DNA from 3 places in the Streptomyces sp. 63XJN7_1_ISO-PGPR-S23-121 genome. Region 1 is predicted to be linked to each of the others. Evidence: riboswitches for the same ligand, from Rfam matches in the RefSeq annotation. Region 1 holds a riboswitch; each other region holds the start of a gene.
The links. Region 1 has a riboswitch for cobalamin ahead of AC0VYN_RS05715 (ribonucleoside-diphosphate reductase subunit alpha). Riboswitches for the same ligand answer to the same signal wherever they lie in the genome.
Positions count from the first base shown of each region.

Region 2: it holds a riboswitch for cobalamin, as region 1 does, so the genes downstream of both, AC0VYN_RS09315 (energy-coupling factor ABC transporter permease) here and AC0VYN_RS05715 (ribonucleoside-diphosphate reductase subunit alpha) in region 1, are expected to answer to the same signal.
Region 3: it holds a riboswitch for cobalamin, as region 1 does, so the genes downstream of both, AC0VYN_RS25930 (cobalamin biosynthesis protein) here and AC0VYN_RS05715 (ribonucleoside-diphosphate reductase subunit alpha) in region 1, are expected to answer to the same signal.

Region 1 covers NZ_CM149653.1:1,223,091-1,226,349, reverse strand. The annotation lists gene mctP (monocarboxylate uptake permease MctP) at 1-643, shown strand, start outside; gene AC0VYN_RS05720 (GNAT family N-acetyltransferase) at 714-1,220, shown strand; cobalamin riboswitch at 1,273-1,412, shown strand; gene AC0VYN_RS05715 (ribonucleoside-diphosphate reductase subunit alpha) at 1,537-3,259, shown strand, end outside.
Region 2 covers NZ_CM149653.1:2,075,371-2,078,629, reverse strand. The annotation lists gene AC0VYN_RS09325 (chloride channel protein) at 1-410, shown strand, start outside; gene AC0VYN_RS09320 (potassium channel family protein) at 482-988, shown strand; cobalamin riboswitch at 1,110-1,293, shown strand; gene AC0VYN_RS09315 (energy-coupling factor ABC transporter permease) at 1,324-2,019, shown strand; gene AC0VYN_RS09310 (energy-coupling factor ABC transporter substrate-binding protein) at 2,016-2,357, shown strand; gene cbiQ (cobalt ECF transporter T component CbiQ) at 2,358-3,107, shown strand; gene AC0VYN_RS09300 (energy-coupling factor ABC transporter ATP-binding protein) at 3,104-3,259, shown strand, end outside.
Region 3 covers NZ_CM149653.1:5,803,316-5,806,574, forward strand. The annotation lists gene AC0VYN_RS25920 (inorganic phosphate transporter) at 1-960, shown strand, start outside; gene AC0VYN_RS25925 (hypothetical protein) at 992-1,213, shown strand; cobalamin riboswitch at 1,350-1,497, shown strand; gene AC0VYN_RS25930 (cobalamin biosynthesis protein) at 1,604-2,569, shown strand; gene AC0VYN_RS25935 (cobyric acid synthase) at 2,566-3,259, shown strand, end outside.

The sequences.
Region 1 (3,259 bases):
GTTCGAGGACATGTTCCCGGACTGGTTCGCGGGCGTGGCCTTCGCGGCGATCGGCATCGGCGCCCTGGTGCCGGCGGCGATCATGTCGATCGCGGCCGCGAACCTCTTCACCCGCAACATCTACAAGGACTTCATCAAGCCCGACGCCACCCCGGAACAGGAGACGAAGGTCTCCAAGCTGGTGTCGCTGCTGGTGAAGGTGGGCGCGCTGATCTTCGTCCTCGGCATGGACAAGACCGTCGCGATCAACTTCCAGCTGCTCGGCGGCATCTGGATCCTGCAGACCTTCCCGGCCCTGGTGGGCGGTCTGTTCACCCGCTGGTTCCACCGCTGGGCCCTGCTCGGCGGCTGGGCGGTCGGCATGGTCTACGGCACGGCCGCCGCCTACGGGGTCGCCTCGCCGACGCAGGCGCACTTCGGCGGGTCCTCGAAGGAGATCCCGGGCATCGGCGAGATCGGCTACATCGGCCTCACCGCCTTCGTGCTGAACGTCCTGGTCACCGTGGTCCTGACCTTCGTCCTGAAGGCCGTCAAGGCACCCGAGGGCGTCGACGAGACCCGGCCGGGCGACTACACGGCGGACGCGGGCGACCCGGGCGTCCAGACGGAGCTGCCCCCGGCCACCGCGGGCACCTCGCACTGATCCCCCGATCCGACGGGCCGCCGGAGAAATCCGGCGGCCCGTCGTCGTACCCGTGGGGCACACTCGGCCCATGGACTTCGTGATCAGACAGGCGTCACCCGACGAGTACCGGGCCCTCGGCGACATCACCGCCCGCGCCTATCTCGACGACGGACTGCTCGACTTCGGGGAGAGCGATTCCTACCTCGGCGAGCTGCGGGACGTCGCCAAGCGGGCCGCGGCGGCCCAGGTGCTCGCCGCCGCAGCGGACGGGCGGATCCTCGGCGGCGTGACCTTCGTGCCGTCCGGCGGCCCCATGGCCGACATCGCCCGGCCCGGCGAGGCCGAGATACGCATGCTCGCCGTCCACCACGAGGCGCGGGGACGCGGCGTCGGCGAGGCCCTCGTGCGGTCGTGCGTCGACCGCGCCCGGGCCGTCGGGGGCTGCGCACGCGTCGTGCTGTCGACGCAGCGGACGATGCGCACCGCCCACCGGCTCTACGAACGCCTGGGCTTCGTCCGCACGCCCGAGCGGGACTGGAACCCCGTGCCGGGGCTCGACGACATCACGCTGCTCACCTACCAACTGACGCTCTGACACCGGCGCGGCACAACATCTGGGGGTGCTCGCGGAACCCGGCACAAGATGTATGCTCATGCTCGCTGTCGCCGCAGGGGAATCCGGTGTGAATCCGGAACTGTCCCGCAACGGTGTACTCGTGTGTGTTCGCGTATCCGCGTGAGCGCCACGGGCTCGAGTCCGAGGACCTGCCGACAGTGCGCCCGGCCGTCCCGGTCCGGGTGCCATGACGTCCGGGCCTCGCGGAATGGGCCGGTGGACGCGACGCCGCGCGCGCTCGTGAGCTGCCCCCTGCCCTCCGCCTGGCCCCGTGCCGAGCGAGGGAGTGCCCCACGTGACCATCGCGCCAGCCGACCCGGCCTCAGTGTCCGCTGCGACGGCTTCTGCGATCCCCGTGACCGAGGAACCCGACGGACCCGGTGCCGCCCTGCTGCGGACCCTGACCGGCCTCACCGCCGACCTCCCCGACGCCGACCCCGGCCGGGTCGCCGCCGCCGCACTGCGCGGCCGGTCCGCGCGGGCCGACGAGGCGGAACTGCGGGAGCTCGCCACGGAGGCCGCGGCCGGTCTGATCTCGGAGGACCCGGTCTACTCCCGGCTGGCCGCCCGGCTGCTGACCCTCGGCATCCGCGCCGAGGCCGCCTCCCAGGGCGTCACCTCCTTCACCGAGTCCGTCGCGACCGGCCACCGCGAGGGCCTGATCGCCGACCGCACGGCCGGGTTCGTCCGGCTGCACGCGGCCCGCCTGGACGCGCTGACCGACCCGGCCGCCGACGACCGCTTCGGCTACTTCGGGCTGCGCACGCTGTACAGCCGCTATCTGCTCCGGCACCCGCTCACCCGCAAGGTCGTCGAGACGCCCCAGCACTTCCTGCTGCGCGTGGCCGCCGGACTCGCCGAGGACGACACCGACCGGTCGGTGGACGAGGTCGCCGCGCTGTACGGGCTGATGAGCCGCCTGGACTACCTGCCCTCCTCCCCCACCCTCTTCAACTCCGGCACCCGGCACGCCCAGATGTCGTCCTGCTACCTCCTCGACTCCCCCCTGGACGAGCTGGACTCCCTCTACGACCGCCTCCACCAGGTCGCGCGCCTGTCCAAGCACGCCGGCGGCATCGGCATCGCCTACTCCCGCGTCCGCGCCCGGGGTTCACTGATCCGCGGCACCAACGGGCACTCCAACGGCATCGTCCCGTTCCTGAAGACGCTGGACGCCTCGGTCGCCGCGGTGAACCAGGGCGGCCGGCGCAAGGGCGCGGCGGCGGTCTACCTGGAGACCTGGCACGCCGACATCGAGGAGTTCCTGGAGCTGCGGGACAACACCGGCGAGGACGCCCGGCGCACGCACAACCTGAACCTCGCGCACTGGATCCCGGACGAGTTCATGCGCCGGGTGGACGCGGACGGGCCGTGGTCGCTGTTCTCGCCCTCGGACGTGCCGGAGCTGGCCGACCTGTGGGGCGCGGAGTTCGACGCGGCCTACCGGGAGGCCGAGGCGAAGGGCCTGGCCAGGAAGACCCTCCCGGCCCGCGAGCTGTACGGCCGCATGATGCGCACCCTCGCACAGACCGGCAACGGCTGGATGACCTTCAAGGACACCGCCAACCGCACCGCCAACCAGACCGCCGAGCCGGGCCACGTCGTGCACTCCTCCAACCTCTGCACGGAGATCCTGGAGGTCACGGACGACGGGGAGACGGCGGTCTGCAACCTCGGGTCGGTCAACCTCGGCGCCTTCGTGACCGGCGGCGACATCGACTGGGAGCGGCTGGACGCCACCGTCCGCACCGCGGTCACCTTCCTGGACCGGGTTGTCGACATCAACTTCTACCCGACCGAGCAGGCGGGCCGCTCCAACGCCCGCTGGCGCCCGGTCGGCCTCGGCGCGATGGGCCTGCAGGACGTCTTCTTCCGGCTGCGCCTGCCCTTCGACTCCGCCGAGGCCAGGGCCCTGTCCACGCGCATCGCCGAGCGGATCATGCTCGCCGCGTACGAGACGTCCGCCGACCTCGCCGAGCGCAACGGCCCGCTGCCGGCCTGGGAGAAGACCCGCACCG
Region 2 (3,259 bases), 850 kb from region 1:
CGCATCCGCACGCCTGGTCCGTGGGCGCGCTGGTCGCGCTCGTCGTCTGCAAGGGGCTGGCGTGGGGCATCGCACTGGGCAGTCTGCGCGGGGGTCCGATCTTCCCCTCCCTGCTGCTGGGCGCGGCCACGGCCATGGCCTGCTCCGGTCTGCCCGGCTTCGGCGTGACCCCGGCCCTCGCCCTCGGCATGCCCGCCGCCATGGCCGCGGTGACGGGGCTGCCACTGGCCAGTTCGGTGCTCGCGGTACTGCTGATGGGCGCGGACGCGCACGAGCAGATGCCGCTGATCGTCATTTCGTCGGTGGTCGCCTTCGTCGTCGCCCAGGCGGTCCGCCGGAGCCCGCCGGAGCCCGGGCCTCCGGCGGGGGCGGGGACGCAGTCGCGTCCCCGGCCGGGGCCGGAGCGGTGACCGGACGCGGGGGCGGCGGGCGGGCGCACCGGACCGGGGCCGGTGCCTCCTGGCGTTCGGCGCGTCCCTGGGTGACGAGGGCCGGTGCGGTCGTGGCCCTGGTCGCCGCCTACTTCCTGCTGCCCCTCGACCGGCTGGGCCCCCGTCATCCGGTCCTGAGCTGGCTGTTGTTCGCTCTGGGCCTGGCGGCCGTGGCCGTACTGCTGCTGCGGCAGATCCGCCACGTCCTCACCGGCCGCACGGACACCCACCCCGGCGTGGCCATCTCCCTGCTGATCCTGCTGTCGGTGCACGTCTTCGCCGCGGCCTACTACCTCCTGGCCAAGCAGCCCGGTGCGTTCGACGGGCTGCACACCCGGGTCGACTCCCTGTACTTCACCGTCGTCACCCTGGCCACGGTCGGATACGGGGACATCACCCCGCGGGGCCAGACGGCGCGGCTCGTGACGATCCTGCAGATCGTCTACAGCTTCGTCTTCCTCACCGCCGCGGGGACGGCGCTGGGCCAGCAGCTGCGTTCCCGGGTGGTCCGGGACACCGACGGCGGCGCCCCCGACGGCAAGGGCACCTCGGGCTGAGATCTTCGCCACGCCGGGCGAGGGCGCGCGGCCCCGTACGACGCGGTGCCGGCGCGGAAGTCCCCGCGGCCCCCGGGGCCGGCCGCCGGGAGGCCCGCTTGTCACCACCCTCGTGGGCGCACTACTGTCGCCACGCCTTGGTGAACGGGAAATCCGGTGAAGTACCGGTGCGGCCCTCGCCACTGTGATCGGGAAGTCCGGCTCCGGCCCTCGCGGGCAGCCACTGGGTCCTTGTGACCCGGGAAGGCGGAGTTCGGGCGGTGGTACCCGTCAGCCAGGAGACCGGCCAAGGCGCGTCGTCCATCCACGAGGTGCTGGAGAGGGTCTGCTGAGCCATGCACATAGCCGAGGGCTTTCTGCCTCCGGCGCACGCGATCGCCTGGAGTGTCGCGTCCGCGCCGTTCGTCGTCCACGGAGTACGGTCACTCACCCGTGAGGTCAGGGAGCATCCCGAGAGCACGCTGCTGCTCGGGGCGTCCGGAGCCTTCACGTTCGTGCTGTCGGCCCTGAAACTGCCCTCCGTCACCGGGAGTTGTTCGCACCCCACCGGGACCGGTCTGGGCGCCGTCCTGTTCCGGCCGCCCGTCATGGCGGTCCTGGGCACGATCACCCTGCTCTTCCAGGCACTGCTGCTCGCCCACGGCGGGCTGACCACGCTCGGCGCCAACGCCTTCTCGATGGCGATCGCCGGCCCCTGGGCGGGCTACGGCACCTACCGCCTGCTGCGCCGGTACGGGGCGCCGCTGATGGTCACGGTGTTCTGCGCGGCGTTCGTCGCCGACCTGTCCACCTACTGCGTCACCAGCGTGCAGCTCGCGCTGGCCTTCCCCGACCCGGCCAGCGGGTTCCTGGGCGCGCTCGGCAAGTTCGGATCCATCTTCGCCGTCACACAGGTCCCGCTCGCGGTGAGCGAGGGCCTGCTCACGGTGGTCGTGATGCGGCTTCTGGTGCAGTCCAGCAAGGGAGAGCTGACCCGTCTGCGCGTGCTGCCGGCGAAGGCCGGCGAGCGTGAGGAGGCCGTCGTCCGATGAACCGCAACACGAAGATCAACCTCCTGCTGCTGCTCGCCGTGGCCGCGCTGGCGGTGCTGCCGCTGGCGCTCGGTCTCGGCGACCACAAGGAGAAGCCGTTCACCGGGGCCGACGCCGAGGCGGAGACGGCCATCACGGAGATCGAGCCGGACTACGAGCCGTGGTTCTCGCCGCTGTACGAGCCGCCGTCCGGGGAGATCGAGTCCGCGCTGTTCGCCGCGCAGGCGGCGCTCGGCGCGGGGGTGCTGGCCTACTACTTCGGTCTGCGCCGGGGCCGGCGGCAGGGCGAGGAGCGGGCGGCCGCCCGGCAGGACGCGAACGCGCCCGAAGGGGACTGAGTGCTGCCGATCGACGCGGCGGCGCACAGCAGCCGGTGGCGCCACCGGCACCCGGTGGACAAGGCGGTGCTCGGGCTGGGTCTGACCGTGCTCGCGATCTCGCTGCCGCCCTGGCCGGGCGCGGCGCTGGTCCTGGTCGCGGCGCTGGCGGTGCTGCTCGGCCCGGCGGGCGTGCCCCGGCGGCGGCTGTGGCGGGCGTACCGGGTGCCGCTGGGGTTCTGCGTGACCGGTGCCCTGCCGCTGCTGGTGCGGGTCGGGGGCCCGGGCGGCTTCGTGGGCGCGGCGGACGGCGGCGCGGTGCGCGCCGGGGAGCTGCTGCTGCGCACGTCGGCGGCCTCCCTCGGGGTGCTGCTGTTCGCGTTCACCACGCCGATGTCCGACCTGCTGCCCCGGCTGGTGCGGGCCGGGGTGCCCGCGCCGGTGGTGGACGTGGCGCTGGTGACCTACCGCATGAGTTTCCTGCTGCTGGACTCCGTGCGCCGGATCCGCGAGGCGCAGGCCGCGCGGCTGGGGCACACCACCCGGGCCGCGGCCTGGCGTTCGCTCGGCGGGCTCGGCGCCACGGCGTTCGTGCGGGCCTTCGACAGGGCGACGCGGCTGCAGGCCGGGCTCGCCGGGCGCGGCTACGACGGCACGCTGCGCGTCCTGGTGCCCGAGGCCCGGGTCTCCGTGCCGTTCACGGCGGCGAGCGTCGTGCTGCTGGCGGCGCTGGCCGTGCTCACCTTCGTACTGGAAAGGCCGTTGACGTGAACGAGCCCACCGAACCGGCCCTCGTCGCCCTGCGAGGTGTGTCCTTCGGGTACGAGGAGGGGCCTCAGGTGCTGACCGGCCTGGACTTCGAGGTGCGCGAGGGGCGCGCGCTCGCGCTGCTGGGCCGCAACGGCAGCGGCAAGACGACGCTG
Region 3 (3,259 bases), 4.6 Mb from region 1:
GTCGGACTCCCGTCCAGTTCCTCGCACGCCCTCATGGGCGGCCTGATCGGCGCCGCCGTCGCCTCGGCGGGCATCGGCGCCGTCCACGGCGACGTCCTCGTCACCAAGGTGCTCCTGCCGGCCGTCGCCGCCCCGATCGTCGCGGGTGTCGCGGCGATGCTCGCCTCCCGGCTGACGTACTCGCTCGGCCGCAAGGCCGACGGCAGGGCCGCGGAGAAGGGCTACCGCGCCGGGCAGATCGCCTCGGCCGGCCTGGTCTCGCTCGCCCACGGCACCAACGACGCCCAGAAGACGATGGGCATCATCACCCTCGCCCTGATCGCGGGCGGCTCCCTCGCCCCCGGCTCGAACCCGCCCGTGTGGGTCATCCTGTCCGCGGGCCTGGCCATCGCGCTCGGCACCTACCTCGGCGGCTGGCGCATCATCCGCACCATGGGCAAGGGCCTGACCGACCTCCAGCCGCAGCAGGGCTTCGCCGCCCAGACCAGCGCCGCCACGGTCATCCTGGCCTCCTCCCACCTCGGCTTCTCCCTCTCCACCACGCACTCGGTCTCCGGCGCGGTCATGGGCGCGGGCCTCGGCCGCAAGGGCGGCGTGGTGCGCTGGTCGACGGCCACCCGCATGTTCGTCGCGTGGGGCCTCACCCTGCCGGCCGCGGCCCTGGTCGCCGCGCTCGCCGAGTGGGTCTGCGGCTTCGGCGACTGGGGCACGGCGCTCGTCGCGGCCTTCCTCGTCGCCTCCAGCTTCGCGATCTGGCGGATCTCCCGGCGCGAGGTCGTCGACCACACCAACGTCAACGGCGGCGACGAGCCGGAGCGCGAGCCGGCCGGCGTGGTGACCACGGCGATCGCCGCCGTCGTCCCGCCGCCCGCGGGCACCGCGTCCGACGCCCTCGCGGCGTCCTTCCCGGCCCAGGCCGGCACCGACTCCAAGGCCCCGTCGGCCGCCACCACCGTCTGAGCCCGCGTCCCGGGTACGAAGGAAGAGAACCATGTCTATCGACTGGGCAGCCCTCGGCTCCGTCTTCGGGGTCAGTCTCGTGGCCACCGTGGCTCTGGTGGCCCTGTTCACCCTCGGCATCGTCGGCCTCTCCCGCCAGGAGCGGGCCGCCGCCCGGGGCGGGTCCGCGGCGCTCGCGGTCACCGGCGCCTACGCGTGCTTCGCTTCCTGCGCGGCGGCGGTGGCGTACGGGATCTATCTGATCGTCGCCTGACCACAGGGCGCACACCGTGCGGGGCGCGGGACGGACTCCACCGTCCCGCGCCCCGCGCTTTTCACACGCCGGCGCACACCACCCGCGTGTGGGCTCTCGCACACTCCCCCGGCGCAGGTCAACAGCGAGTTGACGGGTGTTCGCGGGCCGTGGTGGACTGCCGGAGCCATTACGGCGGCAGGAGAGGAAGCCGGTGCGAGTCCGGCGCGGTCCCGCCACTGTCACCGGGGCAGTACGCAGGTACGGCCCCGGGAGCCAGGAACTCTCACCGCCGATTTCGTCGAACCAGGGCGTGGACACCCTGAGTGAGGACATATCGCCATGCGCGGCTGCCGTTCCGGGCTCACCAGCGACACACTTCCGCTTCCCCTTCCCGCGGCCGGCTGAGCCGTGCGCGCCGAACGCGTCTTCGCGTACGGCGCCGCCGCCGGCCTCCTCGGCGACCTCCTCCTCGGCGATCCGCGCCGTGGACACCCGGTCGCCGTGTTCGGCCGTGCCGCCGGCGCCGTGGAACGGGTGCTGTGGCGTGACCACCGGGGCTGGGGCGCGCTGCACACCGCCGTGTGCGCCGGTGGCGCCGTCGCCCTGGGGGCCGCCGCCGAGCGCGCCGTCCGCCGCTCCCCCGCCGCCTCCGTCGCGCTGACCGGCGCCGCCACCTGGGCCGTCGTGGGCGGGACCTCGCTGGCCCGGGAGGCCCGCGCCGTCGGCCGGGCCCTGGAGGCCGGGGACGTCGAGGGGGCCCGGGCCCGGCTGCCGCACCTGTGCGGACGGGACCCGCAGGCGCTGGACGCCGACGGGATCGCCCGGGCCGTCGTGGAGTCCGTCGCCGAGAACACCTCCGACGCGGTCGTGGGCGCCCTGGTGTGGGGCGCGCTCGGCGGAGTGCCGGGGCTGCTCGGCTTCCGGGCCGTGAACACCCTGGACGCCATGGTCGGCCACCGGTCCCCCCGCTACCGGCGGTACGGCTGGGCCTCGGCCCGGCTCGACGACCTCGCGGGCTGGCCGGGCGCCCGCCTGACCGCCGTCCTGACCACCGCGGCCGGCGGCAGCCCCGCGGGCGCCGTACGGGCCTGGCGGGCCGACGCCGCACAGCACCCGAGCCCCAACGCCGGGCCCGTGGAGGCGTCCTTCGCGGGGGCCCTGGGCGTGCGGCTCGGCGGGACCCTGTCGTACGGCGGGCGGGTGGAGCACCGGCCCGTCCTCAACGGGGCGGCGGGTCGCGCCGTCCGGGCCGGATCCGGTGACATCGAGCGGGCGGTGAGGCTGTCCCGGCGCGTGGGCTGGCTGGCGCTGGGCGTGTGCGCGGGCGCGCGGCTGCTCGTCCGCGGGGCCGGCCGGAAGGGACGTACGTCATGAGCGGTGGCCTCCTCGTCGCCGGCACCACCTCCGACGCCGGCAAGAGCGTCGTCACCGCCGGGATCTGCCGCTGGCTGGTGCGGCAGGGCGTGAAGGTGGCGCCCTTCAAGGCGCAGAACATGTCGCTCAACTCCTTCGTGACCCGCGAGGGCGCCGAGATCGGGCGTGCGCAGGCCATGCAGGCCCAGGCGTGCCGCGTCGAGCCGACCGCGCTGATGAACCCGGTGCTGCTCAAGCCGGGCGGCGAGCGGAGCAGCCAGGTCGTGCTGCTCGGCAAGCCGGTCGGGGAGATGAGCGCCCGCGGCTACCACGGCGGGCGGCAGCGGCAGCTGCTCGGCACGGTGCTCGACTGCCTGGCCGGGCTGCGGGACACGTACGACGCGGTGATCTGCGAGGGAGCGGGCAGCCCGGCCGAGATCAACCTGCGCCGGACCGACATCGTGAACATGGGGATCGCCCGGGGCGCCGGTCTGCCGGTCCTGGTCGTCGGCGACATCGACCGCGGGGGCGTCTTCGCGTCCTTCTTCGGCACGGTGGCCCTGCTGTCGCCCGAGGACCAGGCGCTGGTCGCCGGGTTCCTCGTGAACAAGTTCCGCGGCGACGTGTCGCTGCTGGAGCCCGGCCTCGACATGCTGCACGGCCTCACCGGGCGGCGGACGTACGGCGTCCTGCCCTTCCGGCACGGGCTCG